Regions from separate parts of the Ruminococcus sp. 5_1_39BFAA genome, predicted to be linked through region 1. Evidence: predicted binding sites of a transcription regulator. Region 1 holds the regulator's gene; the other holds the start of a gene.
The links. Region 1 encodes Rex, which represses fermentation and respiration genes when NADH is low (regulators of the CRP and FNR family bind a similar motif). Its sites were predicted from a motif close to ATTGTTAANNNNTTAACAAT; they were not measured.
Positions count from the first base shown of each region.

Region 2: the regulator Rex is predicted to act here: its motif matches at 6,704-6,723, upstream of ACESZH_RS02255 (glycerol dehydrogenase).

Region 1 covers NZ_CAXSVO010000008.1:44,471-52,492, reverse strand. The annotation lists gene ACESZH_RS10660 (NAD(P)H-hydrate dehydratase) at 1-1,291, opposite strand, end outside; gene ACESZH_RS10655 (redox-sensing transcriptional repressor Rex) at 1,397-2,044, opposite strand; gene abc-f (ribosomal protection-like ABC-F family protein) at 2,226-4,142, shown strand; gene ACESZH_RS10645 (response regulator) at 4,245-6,800, opposite strand; gene ACESZH_RS10640 (NADP-dependent isocitrate dehydrogenase) at 6,984-8,022, opposite strand, start outside.
Region 2 covers NZ_CAXSVO010000001.1:500,233-508,254, forward strand. The annotation lists gene ACESZH_RS02230 (glycoside hydrolase family 88 protein) at 1-79, shown strand, start outside; gene ACESZH_RS02235 (iron-containing alcohol dehydrogenase) at 93-1,256, shown strand; gene deoC (deoxyribose-phosphate aldolase) at 1,284-1,970, shown strand; gene ACESZH_RS02245 (sensor histidine kinase) at 2,058-4,673, opposite strand; gene ACESZH_RS02250 (response regulator transcription factor) at 4,721-5,416, opposite strand; gene ACESZH_RS02255 (glycerol dehydrogenase) at 5,573-6,670, opposite strand; gene ACESZH_RS02260 (ABC transporter ATP-binding protein) at 6,800-7,744, opposite strand; gene ACESZH_RS02265 (ABC transporter ATP-binding protein) at 7,728-8,022, opposite strand, start outside.

The DNA.
Region 1 (8,022 bases):
CTGCTGTGGCAAGACCTGCATTGCCTGAGCGGTTCAGATACAGCTTTCCCTTTCCATCCGCGATTACCGTACAGGCATCCTTCAGCACACAGACCGCTTTCGTCTCCCCGGCAAAAGCATTGGCGGTTTCCGCAATATTTCTTTTGATCTCCTCCACCGGATGGCAGCAGAGACGGCTCATCTCCCCCAAATGAGGCGTAACCACTGTATTTTCATTCAAAAATACCCGCCACTGGGGATTCATTGCCAAAAGATTCAGACCGTCCGCATCCAGGATGACAGGTTTTCCCGTTTCACAGGCTTTGGACAGAAAATAATGTGCACGCTTTCTGCTCTCCGCTCCGGTTCCAAGTCCAGGTCCGATCACAACCACATCGCACCAGTCCAGATTTTTTTTATTTTCCTCTTCTTCAAAGCTGCATGTTACCATTGCCTCCGGGAGCATGGTCTGCAGGGGCTGGCGGTTCTCCTCCACAGTCTGAATCTTTACCATGCCTGCGCCCGTTTTCAGGGCTGCGGCTGCGCTTAAGTAAGCGGCTCCGCACATTCCCTTACTCCCGGTCACCAGTAAAACCTTCCCGAAGGTTCCTTTGTTTCCCCAGGGAACCCGCTTCGGCAAAAGAGCTAAATCTTTTGTTTCCACGTACCAAGCCTCCACGGGTACCTCCGGTGATCGGTAGATGCCGATATCCGCCACAACAGTTTTTCCCGCATACATCCGTCCAGGGAAAAAGAGCAGCCCTCTCTTCAAAAAGGCAAAGGTCACGGTCAGGTCTGCATGAAAGGCGCATCCCAGCACCTCCCCCGTGTCTCCGTTTATACCGGAGGGGATATCTACCGCCACTTTTCTGGCATGGACCTTATTCATCTCTTCAATGATTTCCCCGTACCTGCCCTGAATGGGCCTGGAAAGTCCAACGCCAAAGACGGCATCTATTATAGTAGTATATTCATCCCATTTGGGGTTATTCGTAACAGGTACATGATAATTGCATGCAACCTCCCACTGAGCAGCCGTTTCTGCTGTCATTTTCTCTTGATTTCCAATAAAATAAATTTCACATTCATATCCCTTCAGAAAAAGTATCCTGGCTATGGCGATCCCGTCTCCGCCGTTATTGCCGCTGCCGCACACTACCAGGATTTTCTCCTGTTGGGTACAGAGGTCTTCCAGCTCCTCCGCGACCTTTAAGGCAGCACGCTCCATCAGCACAAGAGAGGGAATTCCTTTTCCACGTATCGTTTTCTCATCCAGAGCCTTCATTTGCCTGCAGGTTACCACTTCTTTCATATTGATCACCCGACTTTCTTTGCATAAAGTATGAAAGGCTGCCGCACGTCTCTCTTACTTGAAACCAGAGAACGGCGTCAGCCCTTTTTGTTTGCATGAATTTGTTTATTTATCAACATGTTCTTTTCGATACTGGCTCAGATTATAGGATAATGCCATCAGACTTTCCGAAAGATGTACGTTCTCCACGATCACATCCTCCGGTGCGTCAAGGTCAATGTGTGCAAAGTTCCAGATTGCTTTGATTCCATTGTCGATCAGCACATTTGCCATGTCCTTCGCCTTATTCTTCGGCAGCGTGAGAATGGCGATCTCCACCGGATTTTCTTTAAGAAACAATGGCAGCTCACTTACCATCTGAATCTCAATGCCCCGCACTGCAATCCCTTCCAGCACAGGATTCACATCGAAAATGCCAACCAGACGAAAACCTCTTTTTTCAAAATCCACATAATTGGCAAGTGCCTGTCCCAGATTACCTGCACCCAGGATGATCATGGGATGTATGGTATCCAGACCCAGGATCTTACCGATCTCTGCGTACAGATATCTCACATTATAACCATAGCCCTGCTGTCCAAAACCGCCGAAATTATTAAGATCCTGCCGTATCTGCGATGCTGTGACGTGCATTTTTTTACTCAGATCATTGGAGGAAATACGCTCCACGTTTTCTTCCATCAGCTCTCCCAAATATCTATAATATCGAGGCAGCCTTTTAATCACTGCTCTCGAAATTTCTTTAGCCTCCACAAATGTTCTCCTCCTTACAATACTATGTTAATTATAACGAACTGACATTTTATTGTCAATTAAAGTTGTGCTGATTAACCAAATTTTTGCTATTTTTTTGATATTTTGCCAATTATCATTTGAAAATAGCATGAAATTGGGTATAATAGGGATATTGTTTATTGGGCTAAAGGAGGTAATTATGATTTTGTCATGCCAGAGCATCTGTAAGGCATTTGGAGAAAAAGTGATTCTTAGAGATGCCTCTTTTCATATAGAGGAACGTGAAAAAGCGGCCCTGATCGGAAATAACGGTGCCGGAAAAACCACTCTTCTGCGTATCATCATGCAGGAGCTTCCTGCTGATTCCGGAAACGTAGTCCTTTCCAAAGATAAAAACATCGGCTATCTGGCACAGTATCAGGATATCCACGGACACCATACTATCTACGAAGAGCTGTTGACCACCAAACAATATATTCTCGATATGGAAAACCGGATCCGCACTCTTGAGCAGGAAATGAAATACGTATCCGGTGAAAAGCTGGAAGAACTGATGAATACATACACCCGGCTCACCCACCAGTTTGAGCTGGAAAACGGTTATGCCTACAAAAGCGAGATCACCGGTGTCCTGAAGGGTCTCGGCTTTGATGAGGAGGATTTTGAAAAGCAGATTGAAACCCTCTCCGGCGGTCAGAAAACCCGCGTTGCCCTGGGAAAGCTTCTTCTTTCCAAGCCGGATATCCTGCTTCTCGATGAGCCTACCAACCATCTGGATATGGAGAGCATCACCTGGCTGGAAACCTATCTTCTGAACTATCCGGGAGCTGTCTTCATCGTATCCCATGACCGCTATTTTCTCGATAAGGTGGTAACAAAGGTTGTGGAGATCGAAGCCGGAGAAATGAGGATGTACAGCGGAAACTATTCCGCATTTGCCCTGAAAAAGGCACAGCTTCGGGATGCCCAGTACAAGGCATATTTAAACCAGCAAAGAGAGATCAAGCACCAGGAAGCTGTTATCACAAAGCTTCGTTCTTTTAACCGCGAAAAGTCCATCCGGCGTGCGGAGAGCCGTGAAAAAATGCTGGATAAGATACAGCGTATTGAGAAGCCGGTTGAGGTTCAGAACCAGATGCGTATTTCCCTGGAGCCGCGGTACATCAGCGGAAACGATGTTTTAAGTGTGGAAGGGCTTTCCAAGGCTTTTCCCGGACAGACTCTTTTTACCGATATCTCCTTTGAGCTGAAACGCGGCGAGCGTGTGGCTCTTATCGGAAATAACGGAACAGGAAAAACTACGATTCTGAAGATCCTTAATGGAATCGTGGCTGCGGATGCCGGAAAATTCACCCTTGGCTCCAAGGTTCAGATTGGTTATTATGACCAGGAGCATCATGTGCTTCATATGGAAAAGACCATATTCCAGGAAATTTCTGATACGTATCCTACTCTTACGGAAACAGAAATCCGCAATATGCTGGCAGCGTTTTTATTTACAGGTGATGACGTTTTCAAAGAGATTTCCGCCCTCTCCGGCGGGGAAAGAGGACGCGTTTCCCTGGCAAAGCTGATGCTTTCCGAAGCGAATTTTCTCATTCTCGATGAGCCTACCAACCATCTCGACATCGCCTCCAAGGAAATTCTGGAGGAAGCGCTGAACAGCTATACGGGAACTGTATTTTATGTTTCCCATGACCGTTATTTTATCAACCAGACTGCCACCAGGATCCTGGACTTAACAAATCAGACCATTGTTAATTACATCGGGGATTATGATTACTATCTGGAAAAGAAAGATGAAATGACCCAGAAATACGCACCTTCTGCCCAGGTTGTATCAGAGGTCCGCCAGACCTCCGAAAACAAGCTTTCCTGGCAGCAGAAAAAGGAAGAGCAGGCGCAGAAGCGAAAACGTGAAAATGAGCTGAAAAAGGTGGAAGCCCGGATCGAGGAACTGGAAAGCCGTGACAGTGAGATTGATGAGACGATGGTTTTACCGGAGGTTTGCACCAACGTGGCGGAATGTACCAGACTGAGCAAGGAAAAGGCTGCTATTGCAGAAGAATTAGAAACTCTTTATGAAAAATGGGAGGAGCTTGCAGGAACAGACTAAACTACAATCGAATCAGCATATTTATGTATTGAAGAAGTCCATACTCTTCCACTTCGAAAGAGTACGGACTTTTTTCCGCTGCTTCTTCATCCACGTATGATCTTAGCTGTTCAGATATTTTTCCAGCAGGTGCTCCACTACTTTCATATCAATCGGCTTTGCCACATGGGCATTCATGCCATGTTCCATGCAGCGCTCAATATCATCCAAAAAAGCATCTGCAGTCATAGCAATAATAGGAATGTCCGCATCAGGCCGATCCAGAGCACGAATTGCATCTGCCGCCTCGTAACCTGTCATTTCCGGCATCCGCAGATCCATAAGAATCGCATCATAGAATCCCGGTTCGGACTGCTGAAATTTTTCCACACAGATTCTGCCGTTTTCCGCCCATTCAAGCTCCAATCCCAAGCCCTTCAGCAGTTCTTCTGCAATTTCCCAGTTCAGCTCATTATCCTCCGCCAGAAGAATCCTTTTGCCGGTAAAGTCCATCCTGGGTTCTTCAGCGTCTGTCAGATCCATAGAAATATCGGCATAAGGCTTTAATCCGTAAAAAAGCGTGGAGCGGAACAACGGTTTGGAGATAAATCCGTTGATACCGGCAGCCTTGGCCTCTTCATCAATTTCACTCCAGTCATAGGCAGATATAAGCAGAATCGGAATATCATCCCCGTATTTCCGGCGTATCTCCCGAGCTGTCTCAATTCCATCCATCCCCGGCAGTTTCCAGTCCAAAAGAATGATATGGTAATCATCATGCGCTTTATGGCGCATCTCTATCAGTCTGACTGCAGACTCACCATTCAATGTCCATTCCGCATGAATTCCGATAGACTCAAGAGATAAAACGGTACTTTCACACAACTGCTGGTCATCATCCACTACCAGCATGTTCCACTCCGGCAGTATCATCTCAACATCCAAATCAGCAGCCTTTTCAAAATCAAGTGAGACATCAAACTCCGTTCCCTCACCCTGTTTACTGTTAAGCTCAATCGTACCGCCCATCGCATCTATAATGTACTTGGTAATGGCCATACCCAGACCGCTTCCTTCAGTCTTATGTACGCGCGCGTTATCCTCCCGGATAAAGGACTCAAAAATCCGCGTCTGGAATTCTTCTGACATTCCGATTCCATTGTCTTTCACCTGCAGATGGATCCTGATGTAATCATCTCCTTTTGGAGATTCTTTCTCACTCATAGACAACTGAATAGATCCGCCTTCGGGAGTAAATTTAATGGCATTAGACAGGAGATTCAGCAGCACCTGATTGAGACGAACACTGTCGCCATATACATCTTCCACGGAAATGTCATGGATAAATACATCGAACTGCTGCCTTTTTCCCCTTACCTGCGGTTGGACAATATTGACAATATTATCCATTACTTCCCGTAAAGAGAATCGTTCCATATTCAGATTCATTTTACCGCTTTCAATCTTGGACATATCCAGTATGTCATTGATAAGTCCCAGTAAATGCCTGCTGGAAAGAGCTATTTTCTTAAGACAGTTTTGTACCTGCTGCGTATTTTCGATATTGGCGCCGGCAATGGTCGTCATTCCAACAATTGCATTCATAGGTGTTCGGATATCGTGGCTCATGTTAGACAGGAATTCACTCTTTGCCTTGTTGGCCTGTTCCGCCTCCATCTGTGCCTTGTGCAGTTCCTGTACCTGTTTCTGTGTCATTTTTAGATACATAGAAAAGACAAATAGCAGCAGACCTAAAATCAAGAAGCAGCAGCAAAGAGATATAAAAACCCACTGACTGCTGAAACGGCTAATAATACTGTCCAGCTGATCACCGGTTATGAAAGTGAGCAGATGCCATTCCGAATAAGGCAAAGCACTGCAGTACAGATACCGCTTCTCCCCGTAGATTTCAAATTCACTGGAATAATCCTCTCCTTCCGTCATAGCTTCCTGGAGTTCTTGAATATACTGCTCCGTATCCATTCCGTTCACGTCCTTGTAAACGGCGCGTACCCGGTCAAAATAGTTGTTGCGGTACGCATCAAAATTACGAATCACGAAACTTCCGTCCCGACGTATCACATAGGAATACACCATATCATCATCTGCGTCCAAAGAAAGTGCCTCACTAATATACTCCACAGGAAAGGCTGCCACCAAAGCAGCACATTCTCTGCCATCTTCCATGTAATAAGACGCCGGAATCCCCATCAGGACAACACTGTTTCCCTTCTCATCCAGGCCTGCAGACACCTTTCTCTCCCCCGCATTTAATGATTCCAGAAATAATTCCGGATTCAGCGATTCTACCACTTCACCATAGATCATATCCATGGTTCCGTCTGCAGCACAAAGTCCCAGATAGTCAAATCCACGGGCACGGGCATCATGAGCTAAAGTCTCCTGCACAGTCTCTCTGTCTGAAACAGTTCCGGATGGGATCCTTTCGGTAAAAGCAGCCACCTGATCCAGACGCAGGTCAAGTGTTGTTTCAAAGTGCAGGGAAATCTGCTTATTCAGGCCGGACATATAAATCATAGCCACTTCGTACAGCGTTTGCGTGCTTTTCTTGTTCATATAAACTGCCAGAAAAGAAAAAATACCAACGCACAAAACCGAAATCAGAATAAGGCTGCACATTAGAAAGCGTATGGACTCATTCTTAATTTTCTTTTTCATTAGCTAAACTCCTCCTGAAAATTCCCGATTGCCCTAATAATTTATTTTATCATAAAACGCTTGATTTTTCAACGTTAACGTGCTAAACAGCAATAGAATAAGGGCAAAAAAGCCCCAAAAAAGCCTTGCGGAGGATTTCAAATTCATCCGCAAGGCTGCAAAGATGCGCATCATGATTTCGTTTTACATCATCTTATCCAGATTTTCTTTTATTGCCAGAATAAAATCTTTACTGTTGAGGACTGTCACATCCTTCAGGCTGGTGATCAGAGCCAGATCCTTTGTCATTTTGCCGCTCTCAATGGTAGAAAGAGTTGCTTTCTCCAGCTTATCTGCAAATTCTGCCAGCTCTTTATTTTCATCAAGCTCACCGCGCTTTCTCAGCGCACCTGTCCATGCAAAAATTGTAGCCACAGAGTTGGTGGATGTCTCGCCGCCCTCTAAATGACGGTAATAATGTCTCTGTACAGTACCGTGAGCCGCCTCATACTCATAGTAGCCGTGAGGTGACACCAGAACAGAGGTCATCATGGCAAGGGAACCGAATGCTGAGGAAACCATATCGCTCATCACATCGCCGTCATAATTTTTACAAGCCCAGATAAAGCCGCCCTCAGCCTTCATCACACGTGCAACAATGTCATCGATCAGGCTGTAGAAATACGTCAGTCCTGCTGCCTCAAATTTATCCTTAAACTCGTTCTCGTAAATCTGGTTAAAGATCTCTTTAAATCTTCCGTCATATGTTTTGGAAATGGTATCCTTGCTTCCAAACCATAAATCCTGCTTTGTATCAAGAGCATAATTAAAGCAGCATCTTGCAAAACTTACAATGGAATCATCCAGGTTATGTACGCCCTGGAGAACACCCGGTCCGTCAAAATGCTGGATCAGCTCACAGCGCTCTTCTCCGTCCTCACCCTTGAATACCAGCATGGCATCTCCCGGCTTGTCAATGTACATTTCTGAATTTTTGTATACATCACCGTATGCGTGACGTGCCAGAGTGATTGGCTTTTTCCAATTCTTTACACATGGCTCGATTCCTTTTACCACAATGGGCGCACGGAAAACAGTTCCGTCCAGAATGGCACGGATAGTTCCGTTAGGGCTTTTATACATTTTTTTCAGATTATACTCTGACATTCTCGCCTTATTCGGGGTGATGGTAGCGCATTTTACAGCCACGCCGTATTTCTTAGTCGCCTCGGCTGCATCGATC
Region 2 (8,022 bases), on a different contig from region 1:
ATTTGATAAACCGGGATTTTCTCCCGAAGGCCAGGCATTTTATCTGCTTATGGAACAAGCCGCATCCAAGATTATATAACAGGAGAATCATAATGGAAAATTTTATCTGGTATAATCCCACAAAAATTATCTTCGGCAAAGGCAAGCATCTCCAAACCGGTGAGATCACAGCCGAATATACGAAAAAAGTGCTCCTCGTTTACGGAGGAAAAAGCATCAAAGCCACCGGAACCTACGATGACGTGACAAATTCACTGAAAAAAGCCGGCGTTGAATATGAGGAGCTTGCAGGCGTGAAGCCAAATCCCAGATTATCCCTGGTATATGAAGGCATCAAAATCTGCCGTGAAAAGAATATCTCCTTCCTGCTGGCAGTAGGAGGCGGCAGCGTCATCGATACCTGTAAGGCCATCGCCGCAGGCGTGTGCTATGAAGGGGACGTATGGGATTTCTACAAAACCTTAATGGTCCCGGAAAAAATGCTCCCAATAGGAGTAGTTCTTACGATTCCGGCAGCCGGCAGCGAAAGCAGCGACGGAAGCGTTATTACAAAGGAAGATACCCAGGAAAAGCGCGACTGCTGCTGTGATCTGATGTTCCCTAAATTTGCTATCCTGAATCCGGAGCTGTGCTATACCCTCCCGGAAAATCAGATTCGCGCCGGGGGAGCCGACATTCTGGCCCATATTATGGAACGCTATTTTGTTCCCAATGAAAATACGGATCTCTCTGACCGCCTCTGTGAGGGAGCTATGAAGGCACTGATCACAAACCTGCCAAAGGTTCTGGAAAATAAAAAGGACTATGATTCCTGGGCTGAAATCATGTGGACCGGAAATGTGGCTCACAACGGTCTTCTTGGGAAAGGGCGTCTGGATGACTGGGCAAGCCATGGTATTGAACATGAGCTGAGCGCCATCTACGACATTGCCCACGGAGCCGGACTTGCCATCGTGTTCCCTGCCTGGATGCGCTATGTCTACAAAGAGCACCCTCAGCGCTTCGTACAGTTTGCCAATAAGGTATGGGATATCGACACCGACAGCATGGACGAGGATACTGCCTGTCTGGCAGGTATTGATGCCTGCGAAAGCTTTTTCCGCAGTATCGGACTTTCCACCCGTCTTTCGGAGGTCGGCATCGGTGATGAAAAGATCCCTCTGATGGCAGAAAAAGCATGCGCCAGCCGTATGCTGGGAAGCTTCAAAAAACTGGATTCCGGGGATGTGGACGCCATCCTGAGATCAGCACTTTAATAAATGAAATTAATGGAGAATAATACTATGACATACAAAGACCTTACGCCGGAAAAACTGGCATCTTATTTTGATCACACACAGCTCAGGACCTTTGCCGTAAGAAAGGATTTCGAAATTTTGTGCAGCGAAAGCAAAAAATACGGTTTTAAAATGGTAGCCATCAATCCGGCTCCCGTTAAAATGTGCAAAGAGCTGCTGGCAGGAACCAGCATCCATGTAGGCGCAGCCGTCGGTTTCCCTCTGGGCCAGACCCCTATCGAGGTAAAGCGTTTCGAAACCATCCAGGCTATTGACGACGGTGCGGATGAAATTGATTACGTTGTAAACCAGTGCCAGTTAAAAGACAAAAACTATACTTATATTGAGAAGGAAATGCACGAGATCGTCAGCTACTGCCGTTCCCACAATATTATCTCAAAGGTTATCTTTGAAAACTGCTACCTGACCCAGCAGGAAAAGGAGGAGCTGTGCCGGATCGCCCGCGAAGTGAAGCCGGATTTTGTAAAAACCTCCACTGGCTTCGGTACCGGGGGTGCCACTCTGGAGGATGTCACACTGATGAAACGTCTGGTGGGCGATGATATCCAGGTAAAGGCTGCCGGAGGTATCCGCACTCTGGACACTGCACTGGAAATGATCAATGCAGGTGTCACCAGAATCGGTTCCACCGCCAGTGTAAAAATCGTGGAAGAATTGATCTCACGCTTATAAAACACAGTAAACAAATACAGGTATCGGAAAAATCCGGTACCTGTATTTTAGCATAATCGCGGCAAATAGCTTCGCTCTACTCCTCTTTTACTTTGCAGCAAAAGTAATCGTCACCTTGAACAGATCGCCGTCCAGATACAGCTTAAATTCGCCGCCCTGAAGCTCTGTCAGGCTTTTCGCAATGGAAAGACCCAGGCCGCTGCCCTCTGTATTTCGGGAAACATCACCTCGGATAAAACGCTCTGTCAGCTCATCGGCGGAGATATTTAAAGGCTGGGCGGAGATATTTTTCAGGGAAAAGATCACTTTGCGGTCATTCTTTTTCACCTCTGCATAGACCCTTGTTCCTTCCATGGCATATTTGGTTACGTTTGTGAAAATATTTTCCAGGACCCGCCACATATGCTGTCCGTCTGCGTAGATCACGGAAGGCTCATCGGCAAAATGGACCATCATGGTAAGCTGTCTTTCCTGAAATTTCTCTTCGAATTCACCGATCACCTGATGGACCATCTCCACGAAATCCAGCTCTGTCATCTGCAGGCTGATGTTGCCCGTGCTTGCCTTGGAAGCTTCCACCACATCCTCTGTCAGGACCTTCAGCCGCTGTGCCTTTTCCTCCAGGATATCCAGGTAGCCGCAGATTTTGGGGTCCGTGAAATTTTCTCTTTTCAGCAGATCTACATAGTTGATGATGGATGTGAGCGGAGTTTTGATATCATGGGAAACATTTGTGATCAGCTCTGTTTTCATGCGCTCATTTTTCATGCTGTTTTCCACTGCCGCATCCAGGCCGGAGCCGATGTTATTGATATACTCTGCCATTGTCAGTTGTTCCCCCGTAAGACCTTCCACAGGGATCTTGTACTGCAGCTCTCCGTCGGAAATCCGCTTCAGACCCTCCAGAATCCGCTCTCTTCCTTCCGCTTTCCGGATGCAGTATGCCAGAAGCGCCATGTCTGCAAAGAACAGAAGGAGGAGAAAACCAGCTCCTCCGGTAAAAATAATCGCATTTACCAGAAACTGGAATACGAGAAACATTCCCACTCCAACGGTTAATTTTATTTTTGTTCTGGTGTTGCGGGCATACAGCTTCAGAAAGCTGCGGATTTTCCCAAAGCCTTTTTTTACCCAGCTAAGCAGCCAATAAAGAAGGCTGCCCTTCCATATGGTTTTTGCCTTGATCCTTCTCACCAGGCTCAGATAACCGATGGAGAACCAGAAGACTGTGTACAGCCCAAAGGCTGCTCCTATGACACAAAGCGCCTGTTCTTCTCTCCATGGACCATCGCGCCACAGGCTACGATTGAGTCCCAGTTCAAGAGCCATAATTCCCGGAATCCACGCTGCAAAGACTGCTGCCGCCGCGATCTCCGTAAACCATCTGTCAAAGAAGCAGAGATGGATCTCCTCATCCTCCGGTCTGCGCCCTGCCGCAACTGTCAGCCAAACGAATCCCACCAGCAGTATCACAAGTGAACATACAAAGCTGCAGGCTGCCGCCGGAAACCAGGAGGAACATTTCTCGTATATTTCCTGCCTTTCCGCAAGCTTATCCTGTGCCTGGAAGGTCAGATCCACATTTACCGCAAACACATAGTTCTCTGATGTGCTGTGTTCCTGAGCCATTTGATGCCATTCATCCATAGTAAATCCCCACGTACTGCTGTTTCCGTTTTCCAAATACGTAAGATTCGTCTCACACTCGGAAAGCTTTGGTCTCAGTATCATATATGCTCCTTCCGATTTCATCTCGTTCAGAACAGTATTGGATTTATCATAGGATTCATATCTTCTTTTGTTTGTATAGATCTTCTGCGTATCCTTATCTAAATAATAATAGGTAAGATTGCTTTTTTCGTCCTGATAAGCCTCCGCAGTATCCAGCGCCCGTTCATAGTCAGCCGCCATGCTGATAGCCGTATTCAGTGCGTCAAAGGCTTCCTCAAGCCTTCCGTTCCATTCCGGTCGTACATTCAGTACATCCAGGATGCTGTCTGCATCTACCGGCTTGAATTTTTCCGGTATGCTGTTTCCGGTATAATTGCTTACTTCTGAATATATCTCATCGCCATTGGCATTCACGATGCTGCTGATCCCCGCCTGAACAGTCCCCTCCTCAAGCTGTCCGTTCTCCAGTTCCTCTCTCACTTCTCTGATCAGCTCTGCCTTTGCTTTTTCCATGTCTGAATCTGACGGGTATGCTTCGTCAACCTCAAAGGAAAAGGCCCCGCTGTCCAGTTGCTCCATGAATTCGCGGCAGTAATAGTAATCGTATGTGCCGTCCCCCTTATTACAAATCAGGATATTGCTCCCATCGTCATATCCCCTGTCGGAGCCATATTCCCATGTGCTTTCTCCCCATTTCTTCAGATCCTCCACGGAATAAGCAAGCCCCGATTCATTCCTGTAGGTCAGCGCAGAGCCATCCAGGATCTCACTCAAATCTATCACTGCGGACTCCGACTCTGAAAGCCTGGCCGTATTCTTTATATTTCCCAGGATCTGCCAGGACGACTCATAAAGCCTGGTACCAAAGCTGACAGAGTTTTCATAATAGTCCGCTTTTTCCAGCGGGTTTACGCCCTGGCTGACTATATATATCAGCAGCGCTGCGCAGCTTACCGCCACAGCCGCTGCAATATGCACCCAAACGATCCAGACGCCTTTCACGGCATTTCTTCTATACCTTTTTTTCTTCATACTTTACCCCTTTCATGTTCTGCACAAGCTGTCCTGTTTCTGCTGTCTTACAGTTTTTCTACCTTGTAGCCCAGTCCCCATACCACTTTTAAATATCTGGGTTCTCTTGGATTGATCTCGATCTTTTCCCGGATATGCCGGATATGCACAGCTACCGTATTATCGGCAGCGATGGCTTCCTCGTTCCAGATATTTTCGTATATCTGGTTGATGGAAAAGACCCGGCCCTGATTCTTTATGAGTAGCAGAAGGATGTTGTATTCAATGGGTGTCAGCTTCACCGGCTCCCCGTCCACTGTAACCTCCTTCAGATCATCGTTTACCATCAATCCGCCTGTCTCATAAATGTGTGCTCCGCTTTTTCCCGCTCTCGCCCCAAGCTGGGTGTAGCGGCGAAGCTGTGATTTCACTCTCGCCACCAGCTCTAATGGATTAAACGGCTTTGTCACATAATCGTCTGCACCTACGTTCAGCCCAAGGATCTTATCCGCATCCTCGGATTTTGCGGAAAGAATGATAATGGGAAGCGGATTCTCCTCCCGGATCTTTAAGGTTGCCCGGATGCCGTCAAGCTTTGGCATCATCACATCAATGATCAGCAAGTCCACAGGCTCGCTGTTCAGCATTTTAATCGCCTGCTGCCCGTCATAGGCTTTCAGCACATCATAGCCCTCCTGCTGCAGATAGATCTCAATGGCCTCCACGATTGCTTTATCATCATCACAAACTAAAATGTTCGCCACGTTCTCACCTCCCTTAACCTGAAATTAGGATAACAAACAGTTTTTAAGATGAAAGGGGGAATTTCTTAATTGTTTCTTAAGACGCATAAAAGAGCCGGCAGCCTGAATCCGGAAAATCCAAACTGTCAGCTCTTATACCCATTAAATGGGTGCGGATCATTCTCCTAAGAAGTAATGTCCATAGGCATCTGCTGCTTTCAATGCAGCAGCCACTGTCTGCGGTGTAACCTCGAAAGGCATGTTGTGCAGGGTGTCATTTTCTGCACAGGCAGCTTCCGCCACTGCCATGATCTTTTCATCAGTCACCTCGGCCACTCCCAGCTCTTTCAAAGTAACCGGAAGTCCAACTTCGATGCAGAAGTCAATGATATCCTCCAGTTCCTCAGCCGGTACGTTTTCCAATACAAGCTGGGCAATGGTACCAAAGGCCACCTTTTCCCCGTGATACATATGATGGCATTCCTCCAGCACAGTCAGGCCGTTGTGGATTGCATGAGCGCCTGCAAGTCCTGCACTTTCAAATCCAATACCAGAGAGAAGGGTGTTTGCCTCAATGATTTTTTCCACAGCCTCCGTGCATGCCCCTGCTTCCAATGCGATTTTCGCTTTCGTTCCTTCGCTCATCAGGGTGTCAAAACACAGCTTTGCCAGTGCCATGGCTGCTTCTGTGGTCTTTCCCCCTGCGCAGGAGGTAGCCTGGCTTCTCTGACACGCTCTTGCCTCAAAATAGGTTGCCAACGCATCACCCATACCGGAAACCGTCAGACGAACTGGTGACTTTGCGATAATTTCCGTGTCCATCAGCACCATGTTGGGGTTTGCCGGAAGGAACAGGTATTCTTCAAAAACTCCTGCATCTGTATAAATTACCGAAAGGGCGCTGCAAGGAGCATCTGTAGATGCAATGGTAGGACAGATCAAAACCGGGGTCTTTGTGTAGTAAGCCACAGCCTTTGCGGTGTCAAAGATTTTTCCGCCTCCGATCCCGATGACCAGGTCGCAGTCTTTTTCTTCCATAACGGCCTTCAGACGGTTGATTTCCGTTTTGCTGCATTCGCCGTTAAAATAGTCGAACACAATACTGCATCCGGTATTTTTAAAGCTTTCCTCAATCTCAGCTCCGATTCGTTTGTATCCTCCGGCGCTGATCAGCACAAGGGCTTTCTTTCCGTATGCCTCTGCATAAGTACCCAGCTTTTTCATCTCTCCCGCACCCTGCACATATTTTGAGGGGCTGATTAGTATTCTTGCCATGTTCTATACCTCCTTTTTGTTTCAGCATACAACATCGTTAAAGAAATGTCAATATAACAGTAATAAAAAGGTTCCCGCTGCCAGTAGATTTAAGGAACAGCGGGAACGTTCTTGACTTTCCTAACAAATTTATATTTCCTGTGAACAGTAGCGTGCAAACTCCTCATCCGTGCATTTCACATAATGGGTGCCGCCTGCGTGATGATAGGTTCCAGCGTTGTAGTCGATGCCGGAGGTCTTGTAGTCATAGGTTTCGGCAATCCTCTGCTTTTCCACCACCGGATTTGGGGAGGGGATGGCGGAAAGAAGGCTTCTGGTGTAGGGATGCAGGGGATTTTCGAAAATCTCCTCAGTGGTTCCCGTTTCCAGAAGATGGCCCAGATGAAGCACACCGATCCGGTCAGAGATATATTTTACCATGGACAGGTCGTGGGCGATAAACAGGTACGCTGTGCCTGTCTCCTCCTGGATGTCCTTCATCAGGTTTACCACCTGCGCCTGAATGGACACGTCCAGAGCGGAAATACACTCATCTGCAATGATCAGCTTCGGATTCATGATCAGGGCGCGGGCGATTCCCACACGCTGTCTCTGACCGCCGGAAAACTGATGGGGATATCTGGCCGCATGCTCCGGTGCCAGGCCTACCTTTGCAAGAATGGCTTTGATCTTTTGTTCCCGTTCTTCCTTATTCTTATAAAGATGATGGATATCCAGACCTTCTCCCAGAATATCCCGTACCTTTTTACGGGGGTTCAGGGATGCCATCGGATCCTGGAAAATCATTTGCATCTGGGTACGCAGAGCTTTGTTTGTGTCCTTGCTCATCTTGCCGCTGATATCCATGCCGTTAAGCTGGATCTTTCCCGCTGTGGGATCATAAAGGCGGATAATGCTTCGTCCGATGGTAGATTTTCCTGATCCGGACTCGCCTACCAGTCCGTAGGTCTCCCCCGGATAAATCTTGAAGGATACATTTTCCACCGCATGTACCGTATAACTGCTGCTTACCCGGAAATACTGCTTTAATCCATCCACGGTAAGAAGCGGTTCGGCATTATAATTGACTGCCATGTTCTTCTGCCTCCTTCTTCATTCGTTCGATTCGGTTCTTTAACTCCACAGGCATCTCCACCTTCGGCGCTCTGGGGTCTAACAGCCAGGTTGCCGCAAAATGAGTGTCCGTAACCTGGAACATCGGCGGATCTGCCTTGTCGTCCACGATCAGTGCATAGCGGTTACGGGGCGCAAACGCATCGCCTGGCTTCTCATGAAGCAGGTTCGGCGGAGAACCTGGAATGGTATACAGACGTTCATCGTCCGTATCCAGGTCCGGCATGGAGGACAGAAGT